DNA from 2 places in the Shinella zoogloeoides genome. Region 1 is predicted to be linked to the other one. Evidence: predicted binding sites of a transcription regulator. Region 1 holds the regulator's gene; the other holds the start of a gene.
What was found. The regulator LexA, encoded in region 1, represses DNA repair genes until DNA is damaged. The targets are predictions, from matches to a motif close to TGTTCNNNNTGTGTTCNG.
Positions count from the first base shown of each region.

Region 2: a site for LexA is predicted at 2,364-2,381, ahead of Q9316_RS04285 (PA0069 family radical SAM protein). Genes of this name have one in related genera too.

Region 1 is NZ_CP132311.1:1,621,070-1,626,313, reverse strand. Features, by position in the region: gene Q9316_RS09160 (ComEC/Rec2 family competence protein) at 1-2,078, shown strand, start outside; gene lexA (transcriptional repressor LexA) at 2,059-2,775, opposite strand; gene Q9316_RS09150 (molybdopterin molybdotransferase MoeA) at 2,869-4,089, opposite strand; gene moaC (cyclic pyranopterin monophosphate synthase MoaC) at 4,089-4,583, opposite strand; gene trpC (indole-3-glycerol phosphate synthase TrpC) at 4,583-5,244, opposite strand, start outside.
Region 2 is NZ_CP132311.1:686,853-692,096, forward strand. Features, by position in the region: gene Q9316_RS04275 (ArsR/SmtB family transcription factor) at 1-195, opposite strand, end outside; gene Q9316_RS04280 (ribonuclease HII) at 312-962, opposite strand; gene Q9316_RS04285 (PA0069 family radical SAM protein) at 1,146-2,303, opposite strand; gene Q9316_RS04290 (glycosyl transferase) at 2,455-2,979, shown strand; gene moaB (molybdenum cofactor biosynthesis protein B) at 3,018-3,566, opposite strand; gene Q9316_RS04300 (4-(cytidine 5'-diphospho)-2-C-methyl-D-erythritol kinase) at 3,553-4,458, opposite strand; gene Q9316_RS04305 (tetratricopeptide repeat protein) at 4,737-5,244, opposite strand, start outside.

The DNA.
Region 1 (5,244 bases):
TTCCCGTCGGCATGCTGCTCGCCGCTTTCGAAAGTGCGAGGCTGGACACGGTCATCCTAGATGCGCCGGTGACGAGCGAGATCAGCGGCCGCGTCCTGTCGCGCGAGAGCGACGAGCGCGGGGCGATCCGCTATCGCATCGCACTCGAGACGACGCGCGATCCGGTCCTGAAGCGTGCGCCGCGGATCGTGACGCTCCTTGCGCGCAGCCGGCATGCGCCGATCGCCATCGGCGACGGCATCAGCGGCCGCGCCCGGCTCGGCCCGCCCTCCGGGCCGGCACTTTCCGGCCTCAACGACTTCACCTTCGACGCCTATTTTGCCGGCAATGGCGCCATCGGCTATTTCTACGGTGCACCGAGCACCGTCGCTTCCGTGGATACCGGGCTCGATGGGCGGATTCGCGAAACGATCGCTACCTGGCGAAACAATCTTACCGAGCATATTCGCGGCCGTATCGGTGGCGATGCCGGGGCGATCGCCGCCGCGCTGGTGACGGCGGAACAGCGGGCGATCGGCGCGGAGACGGTGGAGGCGCTGAGGCAGGCAGGGCTTGCCCATGTGCTCGCCATTTCGGGGCTCAACATGGTGCTCGCGGCTGGCACCTTCCTCGTCGGCGCGCGCATGGCGATGGCGCTGATCCCCGGCTTTGCCGAGCGGTATCCGTCGAAGAAGATCGCCGCCGCGGGCGCGCTCGTCATGGTGACGCTCTATATCCTCGTCTCGGGCGGGGCGATTTCGGCCGTGCGCTCGTGGATCATGATCTGCGTCATGCTGATCGCCGTGCTCTTCGGCCGCTCGGCCATCAGCCTGCGCAACGTGGCGCTTTCGGCTATCCTCATCCTGCTGCTGACGCCGTCGGCCGTCACCAATCCCGGCTTCCAGATGTCCTATGCGGCAACACTCGGCCTTGTCGCGGGCTATGCCGCCTGGCGGGAGCGGCCGGTGCGGACGGAGAGCCGGGGCGGGCCGTTCCAGCTCTTCGGCGGCGCGGCGGGCCGGTTCTTCGGCGGGCTTTTGCTCTCCTCGCTGATCGGCGGCTTTGCGACGCTGATCTATTCCATCGGCCACTTCCACCGCATTCCCGCCTATGGGCTTGCAGGCAACCTGCTCGCCATGCCCGTCATCAGCGTCATCGTCATGCCGTTCGGCCTGATCGCCGTGCTGCTGATGCCCTTCGGTCTCGACGCCATCCCCTTTGAGATCATGGGCAAGGGCATCGAATGGATGATCGCCCTGTCGACGTGGGTCGCCGGGTGGAAGGGCGAGATCGTGACCGGCCGCATTTCGCCGCTCGCATTCGTCCTCATCGGCGTCGGCGGCGGGCTGGTCTGCCTGCTGCGTACGCGGCTGCGCCATGCCGGGACGGTGCTCGTTCTCTTCGGGCTCGGCGTCGCCTTCTGGCCGGGCGGCCGGGCTGGGCCGGAAGTTCTGGTCTCCGAGGACGGCCGCCTCGTCGCCGTCCTGCGCGGCGACAGGGTTGCGACGAACCGCACGCGGCCGCCGGATTTCATCTATGACCAATGGCGCCGCGCCCTGCGGCTCGGCGATCTCGTGAAACCGGACATGCGCAAGACGGCAGGGCTGACGCTGGAGGAGGCGACGGAAGAAATGCCGGCCGTAGGAGAGCGCAAACGCCCCCGCCGCAAGGCTGATCGGCAGAAGGCTAAGGATGCCCTGTCCGCAGCCTTCGAGACTGCGGGGAAGCGCGGCGGCTTCGTGTGCGAGGCAAAGGCGTTCTGCGCCGCCATCTCGCCGAGCGGCTGGCGCGTCGTGGCGCTGGAAGACAGCGCCTTTCTCGGCACGGCCTGCGACGCCGCAGACCTCGTCGTCGTACCGTTTCCGCTGCGCATCGATACGTGCCGCTCGGGCGCCCGGCTGGTGACGGCCCGGCATCTGCGCCGGACGGGCGCTCTGGAAATCATGCCCGCGGACGGAATGGCAAACGCTTCCCTATCGCAAGCAACCTTCCTGCCGGCCGTCGAAACGCTCGACCGGCCCTGGTCGCGCCATCGCACCTATGACTGGCGCATCGGGCAGTTCGAAGCCGAACCGGCGATCAATGGTAGCGGCGGATGAGCCCGACGAGCTTGCCCTGGATCTTGACGCGATCCGGCCCGAAGATCCGGGTCTCGTAGGCGGGGTTGGCGGCTTCCAGCGCGATGGAGGCGCCCTTGCGGCGGAAGCGCTTCAGCGTGGCTTCCTCGTCGTCGACGAGCGCGACGATGATCTCGCCCGGATTGGCGGTGCTCGCATTGCGGATGATAACCGTGTCGCCGTCGAGAATGCCGGCCTCGATCATCGAATCGCCCTTGACCTCGAGCGCATAGTGGTCGCCGCTACCGATCATCTCGGCGGGGACGGTGATCTCGTGCGTGTTGTTCTGGATGGCGGAAATCGGCACGCCGGCGGCGATGCGGCCCATGACCGGCACGGAGACCGACGAGGACATTTCCTGTGGCGTGCGCTGAGGCGGGGCGGCGGGCGCGGGCTGCTTGCCACGGCTGCCTTCGATGACGGAGGGGGAAAAGCCGCGACGGGGCTGCAGGCTCGGGGAATAGGCGTCCGGCAGCTTGATGACCTCCAATGCGCGCGCCCTGTTGGGCAGGCGCCGGATGAAACCGCGTTCCTCCAGCGCCGTGATGAGGCGATGGATGCCGGACTTGGAGGCAAGGTCCAGGGCGTCCTTCATCTCGTCGAAGGACGGCGGAATGCCGGATTCCTTCATACGCTCATGAATGAACAGGAGCAGTTCCTGTTGTTTGCGCGTCAGCATGGCCTCTCCAGCGAGAATCGTGAAACAAATCCAGAACAGACACTATCTGTTCCATATGTGTTCCGCAAGAGGCCGAGGGAACAATAATACTGTTCAGGCGGTGGGATCGCGCAGCAGAAGGACTTCACAAGCCGCGCCTGCGGGCGCGGCCGGGGCATGCGGCAGGCGGACCAGCAGGCCTTCCGATGCGGCGAAGATTTTCATCATCGACGAATCCTGCTTGTCGAAGGGCTTGACGACAAGCTCGCCGTTCGCGCGGGCGATGCTTGCACGGATATAGTCTTGCCGGTGGTCGTTTTCCTTGAGCGGCACGGCGGCCACCGCTTGGCGCAGGCGGCTTGCCGGCGGCAGGTGGGCAAGGCGGCGGACGAGCGGTTCGAGGAAGAGCAGAGCGCAGACGAGGCTGGAAACCGGATTGCCGGGCAGGCCGACGACCTGGACGGCGCGGAGGCGTCCGACCATCAGCGGCTTGCCGGGGCGCATGGCGATGCGCCAGAAATCGAGTTCCATGCCGGCTTCGCCGAGCACGGGCTGCACGAGATCGAAATCGCCGACCGAGGCGCCGCCAAGCGTGACGAGCACGTCGATATCGCGCGCTAGCGCGCCACGCACCGCTTCGAGGATCGCCTGCTTGTCGTCGGCGACGATGCCGAGGTCGACGATTTCGGCGCCGGCCGCGCGGGCGAGGGCGCCGACGCCGTAGGTATTGGACGCGATGATCTGGCTTGCGCCGGGCGGTGTTCCGGGCGTGACGAGCTCGTCGCCGGTCGCCAGCAGTGCGACGCGCGGGCGGGCGTAGACCGTGAGTTCGGGGTGGTTCATCGCGGCGGCGACCGTCAGGCGGCCGGGATCGAGCACGGCGCCGGCCTTCAGCACCACCTCGCCTTCGGTAAAATCCTGGCCGCGCGGGCGGATATGGCGGCCCTTCGGCGTGAGATAGGTTGTGCGGATGCGGCCGCCCTCCAGCACCTCCGCATCCTCCTGCAGAAGCACCGTATCAGCAAAGCCGGGGAGCGGGGCGCCGGTGAAGATGCGCACGGCCTCGCCGGGGCCGGCGGTTCCCTCGAAGGCATGGCCGGCGGCCGAAGTGCCGACAACGCTGAGGACTGAACCCAGTTCGGCGATGTCCGCGTGGCGGACGGCGTAGCCGTCCATGGCGGAATTGTCGAAGGGCGGCTGGGTGAGGCGGGCGGCGATATCTTCCGCCAGCACGCGGCCCTCTGCCTGGTGCAGGGGAACCCTCTCCGTCCGTTGCATCGGCTTTGCGGCCGTCAGAAGGCGTTCGAGGGCGTCGGCAACGGGCAGAAGCGACATCAGGTGTCTTCCCGCTTGTAATCGCCGGAGCGGCCGCCGGATTTTTCGCGCAGCCGCACGCCGCCGATTTCCATCTCGCGGTCGGCCGCCTTGGCCATGTCGTAGATTGTGAGGCAGGCGACGCTGACGGCGGTCAGCGCCTCCATCTCGACGCCGGTACGCCCGGTCAGCTTCGCCATGGCCTCGACCCTGAGACCGGGCAGGGCGCGGTCTTCGCGGATTTCCACCGACACCTTGGTCAGCATCAGCGGGTGGCAGAGCGGGATGAGGCTGGACGTCTGCTTGGCGGCCATGATGCCGGCAAGACGCGCCGTGCCGATCACGTCGCCCTTCTTGGCATCGCCCTTGAGGATCAGGTCGAGCGTTGCCGGCGCCATACGGATGGAGCCTTCGGCGACGGCGATACGGACCGTTTCCGCCTTGTCGCCGACATCCACCATGTTGGCTTCGCCCGACGCATCGATATGGGTGAGCGTGCGATCGTCGCCCGTCATCATTCCGCTGCCAGCATGCCGGCCTTGCCGGTCAGGAGTTCATGCGTCGCGGCCGCTACGTCGTCCTTGCGCATCAGGCCTTCGCCGACGAGGAAGGTGGAAATGCCGACCTTGCCGAGGCGTTCGCAGTCGGCATGGGTGAAGATGCCGCTTTCGCCGACGAGCAGCCGGTCGTCCGGCACCATGCGGGCCAGCGTCTCCGAAACGGCGAGATCGACCTCGAAGGTGCGCAGGTTCCGGTTATTGACGCCGACGAGCTTGGATTTCAGCTTCAGTGCGCGTTCCATCTCCTCTTCGTCATGGACCTCGATCAGGACGTCCATGCCGAGCGAGAAGGCGGCGTCTTCCAGCATCTTCGCCGCATCGTCGCTGAGCGAAGCCATGATGAGGAGGATGCAGTCCGCCCCCCAGGCGCGGGCTTCCAGCACCTGGTAGCTGTCGAACATGAAGTCCTTGCGCAGCGCGGGCAGCGCGCAGGCTTCACGCGCGGCGGTCAGGAATTCCGGGGCGCCTTGAAAGCTCGGCGTGTCGGTCAGCACAGAAAGACAGGCGGCACCGCCCGCCTCATAGGCCTTCGCGAGCGCCGGCGGGTCGAAATCCGGGCGGATGAGGCCCTTGGAAGGGCTTGCCTTCTTGATCTCGGCGATCAGGCCGAAGCGGC
Region 2 (5,244 bases), 930 kb from region 1:
CACGAAACGCCCCCGGCGCTCCTCGCGCACCAGCCCCGCACCGCGCAGCACCGCCAGATGCTGCGACATGGCCGGCTGGCTGATCTCCATGCCGTCGCGAAGCGCGCTGGCATTCATCGCCCCGCCCGCCAGTTTCTCGAAGATCGTGCGGCGTGTCGGGTCGGCAAGCGCCTTGAATATCTCGTTCTCGATCATGGGAGTGAGATAAGCATACACTTATCTGATTTGCAATGGCGATATCGCGCGCCAGCGTTTCGTCCTCTGCGGAGGACCTGTCACAGGTGTTGGGGGAAACGGCTGCCCGTTGCCGTTCAATCCTGCTTGAGCGGGCGGAAGGTCATGCGGTGCAGGCGGCAGGGGCCGATGGCCTGGATGGCCTTGCGGTGGACCTCGGTGGCGTAGCCGGCGTGGATGGCGAAGCCGTAGCCGGGGAAGGTCGCCTCGGCGCGGGCCATCATGCGGTCGCGCATGACCTTCGCCACGATGGAGGCGGCGGCGATGGAAACGGAGAGCGCGTCGCCCTTGATGACCGCACGGCCCTCGCAGGCAAGGCCCGGCGGCACGTCGCGCCCGTCGGTGAGCACCAGCTTGGGCGCGACCTCGAGGCCCGCGACCGCCCGGCGCATGGCGTCGAGGCTCGCCTTGCGGATGTCGATGATGTCGATGCGGCGCGACGAGCTGGAGGCGACCGAGACGAAGGCGCTTTGCATGATGAGGGCGAACAGCGCCTCGCGCTTCGCCATGCTCAACTGCTTGGAATCGTTGAGGCCCGGTGGGATGTTGTCCGGGTCGAGCACCACGGCGGCAGCGACGACGGGACCGGCGAGCGGCCCGCGGCCGGCCTCGTCCGTGCCGGCGACCGGCCAGAGGCCGCGCTTGCGGGCGGCCATCTCCATCGAGAAGTCCGGCCCTTCGGGAAGGTCGAAAAGAAGGCGGGAATCGGAGGATGCGGGACGGGACATGCGGCGAACCTCGCACATCCATCCGATTCCCTGCAAGTCCCCCGGCAGGAGGCGGATGCCGGGGGAACGACCGGTGCGCCCGGGGACTGGCGGACCGGAAGATGGGCCGAGCGCGAAGGCTCGGAAATTCGTCTATTCCTGGCTCCCGAAACGCATCTGGCATGCGTCCAGGTCGCCGGGGGATCACAGCAGCGAGAGCTGCACGCCGCTGCCCGAGGGCGGCACGAACTGGTCGACGGCGAGGTTGCGGCGGGTGCGGGTCAGTTCCAACCGCTTGCTCGCCATCTCGAAGCGCCGGGCGATCTGCCAGGCATAGGGGCCGGCGCCCTTCATGCGCTTGCCGAACTCGGCGTCATAGTCCTTGCCGTCGCGCATGGAGCGCACCAGCGACATGACGTGGCGGTAGCGGTCCGGGTAGTTGCGCAGCAGCCAGTCGCGGAAGAGCGGGCTCACCTCCAGCGGCAGGCGGAGCAGGACATAGCTCGCCTCCAGCGCCCCGGCCGCCTTGCCCGAATCGAGCACCCGCTCGATCTCGTGGTCGTTGAGGCCGGGAATGATCGGCGCCATCATGATGGCGGTCGGGATGCCGGCATCCGAGAGCGCGCGGATCGCCTCCAGCCGGCGCGGCGGGGTCGCGGCGCGCGGCTCCATGGTGCGGGCGAGCTTGCGGTCGAGCGTGGTGACGGACATGCCCACCCAGGCAAGGCCGCGGGCCGCCATGCGCGAGAGGATGTCGATGTCGCGCATGACGAGCGCCGACTTGGTGACGATCGAGACCGGATGGTTCGCCTTGTCGAGCACGTCGAGGATCTGGCGCATGATGCGCCATTCCTTCTCGATCGGCTGGTAGGGATCGGTGTTGGTGCCGATGGCGATGACCCGCGGCTTGTAGCCGGGCTTGGAAAGCTCGCGCTCCAGGAGTTTCGGCGCATCGGGCTTGGCGAAGAGCTTCGCCTCGAAATCGAGGCCGGCCGAAAGGCCCATGAAGGCATGCGTCGGCCGGGCGAAGCAGTAGATGCAGCCATGCTCGCAACCGCGATAGGGATTGATTGAGCGGTCGAAGGGAATGTCCGGCGATTCGTTGCGGGTGATGATGGTGCGCGGCTTTTCGACCTGCACCTCGGTGCGGAAGGGCGGCAGCTCCTCCAGCGTCTGCCAGCCGTCGTCGAAGCCTTCCCGCGTCACCGGCTCGAACCGGCCGGTGAAATTCAGGCCCGCCCCGCGGCCACGCCGGCGATCCCCGTCCACGCGCATGCCCGTCTGGGCCATCAGCGCATCGGCAACGTCCTTCGTGTGGCCGGGCGCAAGCGCGCCCTGCCTGAGGCTGACAAGATCGTTCATGGTGGTCTCCGGCGGGGCTGCGTCGCCCCGATTCAATGACTATATTCCTATCGCTGGAATGAGAACAATGCAAGAACAAATTTCGGCGCGGCCGCTAACCATGCGCGCGTCCGGCGGTGGCGTTCGATGTTGCAATGCGGTATGGGAGGGGATGCTGACGATCATCATGGAATGCCGGGACGACGAGGCGGAACTGGCGCAGACGCTATCGGCGCTCGTCGCCGGGGCCGTCGAGGGCGTGGTGCGCGACGTGATCGTGCTCGACCACGGCTCGCGCGACGGCTCAGCCAGGGTGGCGGATGCGGCGGGCTGCCGCTTCCTGGCCGACTGGGACCTGGCGGAGGTCGTGCGTTCGGCGCGTGGCGACTGGCTGCTTCTGCTGGAGCCGGGCGCGCGCCCGCTCGCCGGCTGGGTCGATGCCGTCGTCGACCATGTCGCGATCAATCCCGACCCGGCACGCTTTGCCGGTGCGCGCGGCTATCGCCGGCCGTTCCTCGAAAGATTCGCGCGCAGGGCGCCGCCGCTGGAGCAGGGCTATCTCGTCAGCAAGCATCAGGCGCTGGCGCATGCGCGCGCGGGCATGGCGCTGTCCGACATGGTGCGCGGCGGCAAGGTGCGCGGGCTCGGCGCCGAGATCGTGCCAGCCTGGGCGGTGAAGGCGATGCGGGCGGGTTAGGGCAAATTGTGCGCAGCGGTGTTGCGTCCGTAAATGCTCTACCCGGCAGAGCGCTTCAGGTGCTCGTCGAGCCGCGGCATGATTTCCACGAAATTGCAGGGCATGTGGCGGTAGTCGAGCTGCCCCTTGAGGATGCCGTCCCAGGCGTCCTTGCAGGCGCCGGGCGAGCCGGGCAGCACGAAGACGAAGGTGGCATTGAGCACGCCGCCGGTGGCGCGCGACTGGATGGTCGACGTGCCGATCTTGTCGTAGGAGATGCGGTGGAACACTTCGGAAAAGCCGTCCATGCGCTTTTCGAAGATCGGCTCCAGCGCTTCGGGCGTCACGTCACGACCGGTAAAGCCAGTGCCGCCGGTGGTGATGACCACGTCGATATCGTCGTTTCGGCTCCAGCTTTCCACCTGCGCGCGGATCGCGGCGACGTCGTCCTTGACGATGGCGCGGGCGGCGAGACGGTGGCCGGTTTCCACGATGCGGGCGGCGAGCGTGTCGCCGGACTTGTCGTTCTCAGGCGTGCGCGTGTCCGAGACGGTGAGCACGGCGATGCCGACCGGAATGAAGGGTCTCGTCTCGTCAATGCGCGTCATCGCTCGCTCCCAGGGTAGAGGTGGCGGTGAAGAACCAGTGCGGATGACGCTCGGAAAGCCTCGCCGCCGCCGCTTCCGCCGCGTCATGCGCATGATATAGCGCGAAGCAGGTCGCGCCGGAACCGGACATGCGCACGACGCGCGCTTCGGTCGCGGCAAGGTTCTGCGCGATCAGCGATATCTCCGGGCAAAGCCGGCGGGCAGGGGGTTCCAGGTCGTTGCGCAGCGCGCCGATGGCGGCGATCCAGTCCGCGGGCTCGCCGGGCTCCACGGCAAGCGCAAGCGGCGGATTGTGCTTCGAGGCGAGCGCCTTGAAGACGGCCGGCGTCGAGACGCCGACGAGGGGATTGGCGAGCACCATGGCAAGCGCCGGCATCGCGACCGGCGTGATGTCGTCCCCGACGCCCCGGGCGATCAGCGGCCGGCCGGCAAGGCACATGGGCACGTCGGCGCCGAGGCCGAGCGCGAGGGCGTCGAGATCGGCCTTCGGCAGGCCGGCCTGCCACAGCGAGAGCAGCCCGCGCAGCGTCGCGGCCGCATCCGCCGAGCCGCCGCCGATGCCCGACGCGATGGGCAGGTTCTTTTCCAGATGGATGTGCACGGGCGGGGCGGCTTGCCCGCTGTCCGCCAGCGCCGTCCGCAGTCCGTCGCGCGCGCGGGTGACGAGGTTGTCGCCATCCGCCGAAAGCGCCCCGGCGAAGCGGCCGGACAGCGTGAAGCGGTCTTCCGCAGCCGGCGTGAGGCCGATGCGGTCGCCGAAGGCGGTGAAGGTCACCAGGCTGTCGAGCAGATGATAGCCATCCGCGCGCTGGCCGACGACGGCAAGCGCCAGATTGATCTTGGCGGGGGCCTGTTCGAGGATGGCGACGTGCGAGAGGTTGTCACGCGGCATGGCCGGTTATCCGCTTGTGAAGGGGAAGGGCTGACGGCCGGAACCCCCCTCTGCCCTGCCGGGCATCTCCCCCTCAAGGGGGGAGATTGGATTTGGCAATGTTTCGCCTATCTCCAGCGTTGCTGATGAAGCAAGGCTCTCGCTCCTTGCCGATCTCCCCCCTTGAGGGGGAGATGCCCGGCAGGGCAGAGGGGGGTGCCCGTAAACGGGCTCGTTCATATGCGGCCGCCTTTCCGACAGACAGGAAGCGCTGGACGCCATGTGCGCGAGCATGGGGATCAGGACTTACGGTCGGCCGCCTTGCCTTCCGGCGAGGTGTTTTCGGCCGGCTTCTCGTCCTTCGCCTCGGCGGAGGCCGGGGCGGTCTTCTTCAATTCGGGCAGGCCGTTGGCGATCTTCAGCTTGATCTTGGGAATCTCCGCCTCTTCCGGCTTCAGGCCGAGCGCGCGGTTCCACTGGAAGGTGGCCTCCAGCTTGCGGCCGACGCGCCAGTAGGCATCGCCCAGATGGTCGTTGATCGTCGGGTCGCCGGCCTTCAGCTCGGCCGCGCGCTCCAGCTCCGCCACGGCATCGTCGAAGCGGTCGAGGCGGAAATAGGCCCAGCCGAGCGAATCGACGATGTAGCCGTCATCCGGCTTGAGGCTGACGGCCTTGCGGATCATGTCCAGCCCCTCGTCGAGGTTCCGGTTCATGTCCACCCACGAATAGCCGAGATAGTTCAGCACCTGCGGCTGGTCCGGGTTCAATTCCAGCGCCTTGCGGAAGTTCGGCTCGGCCTTGTCCCAT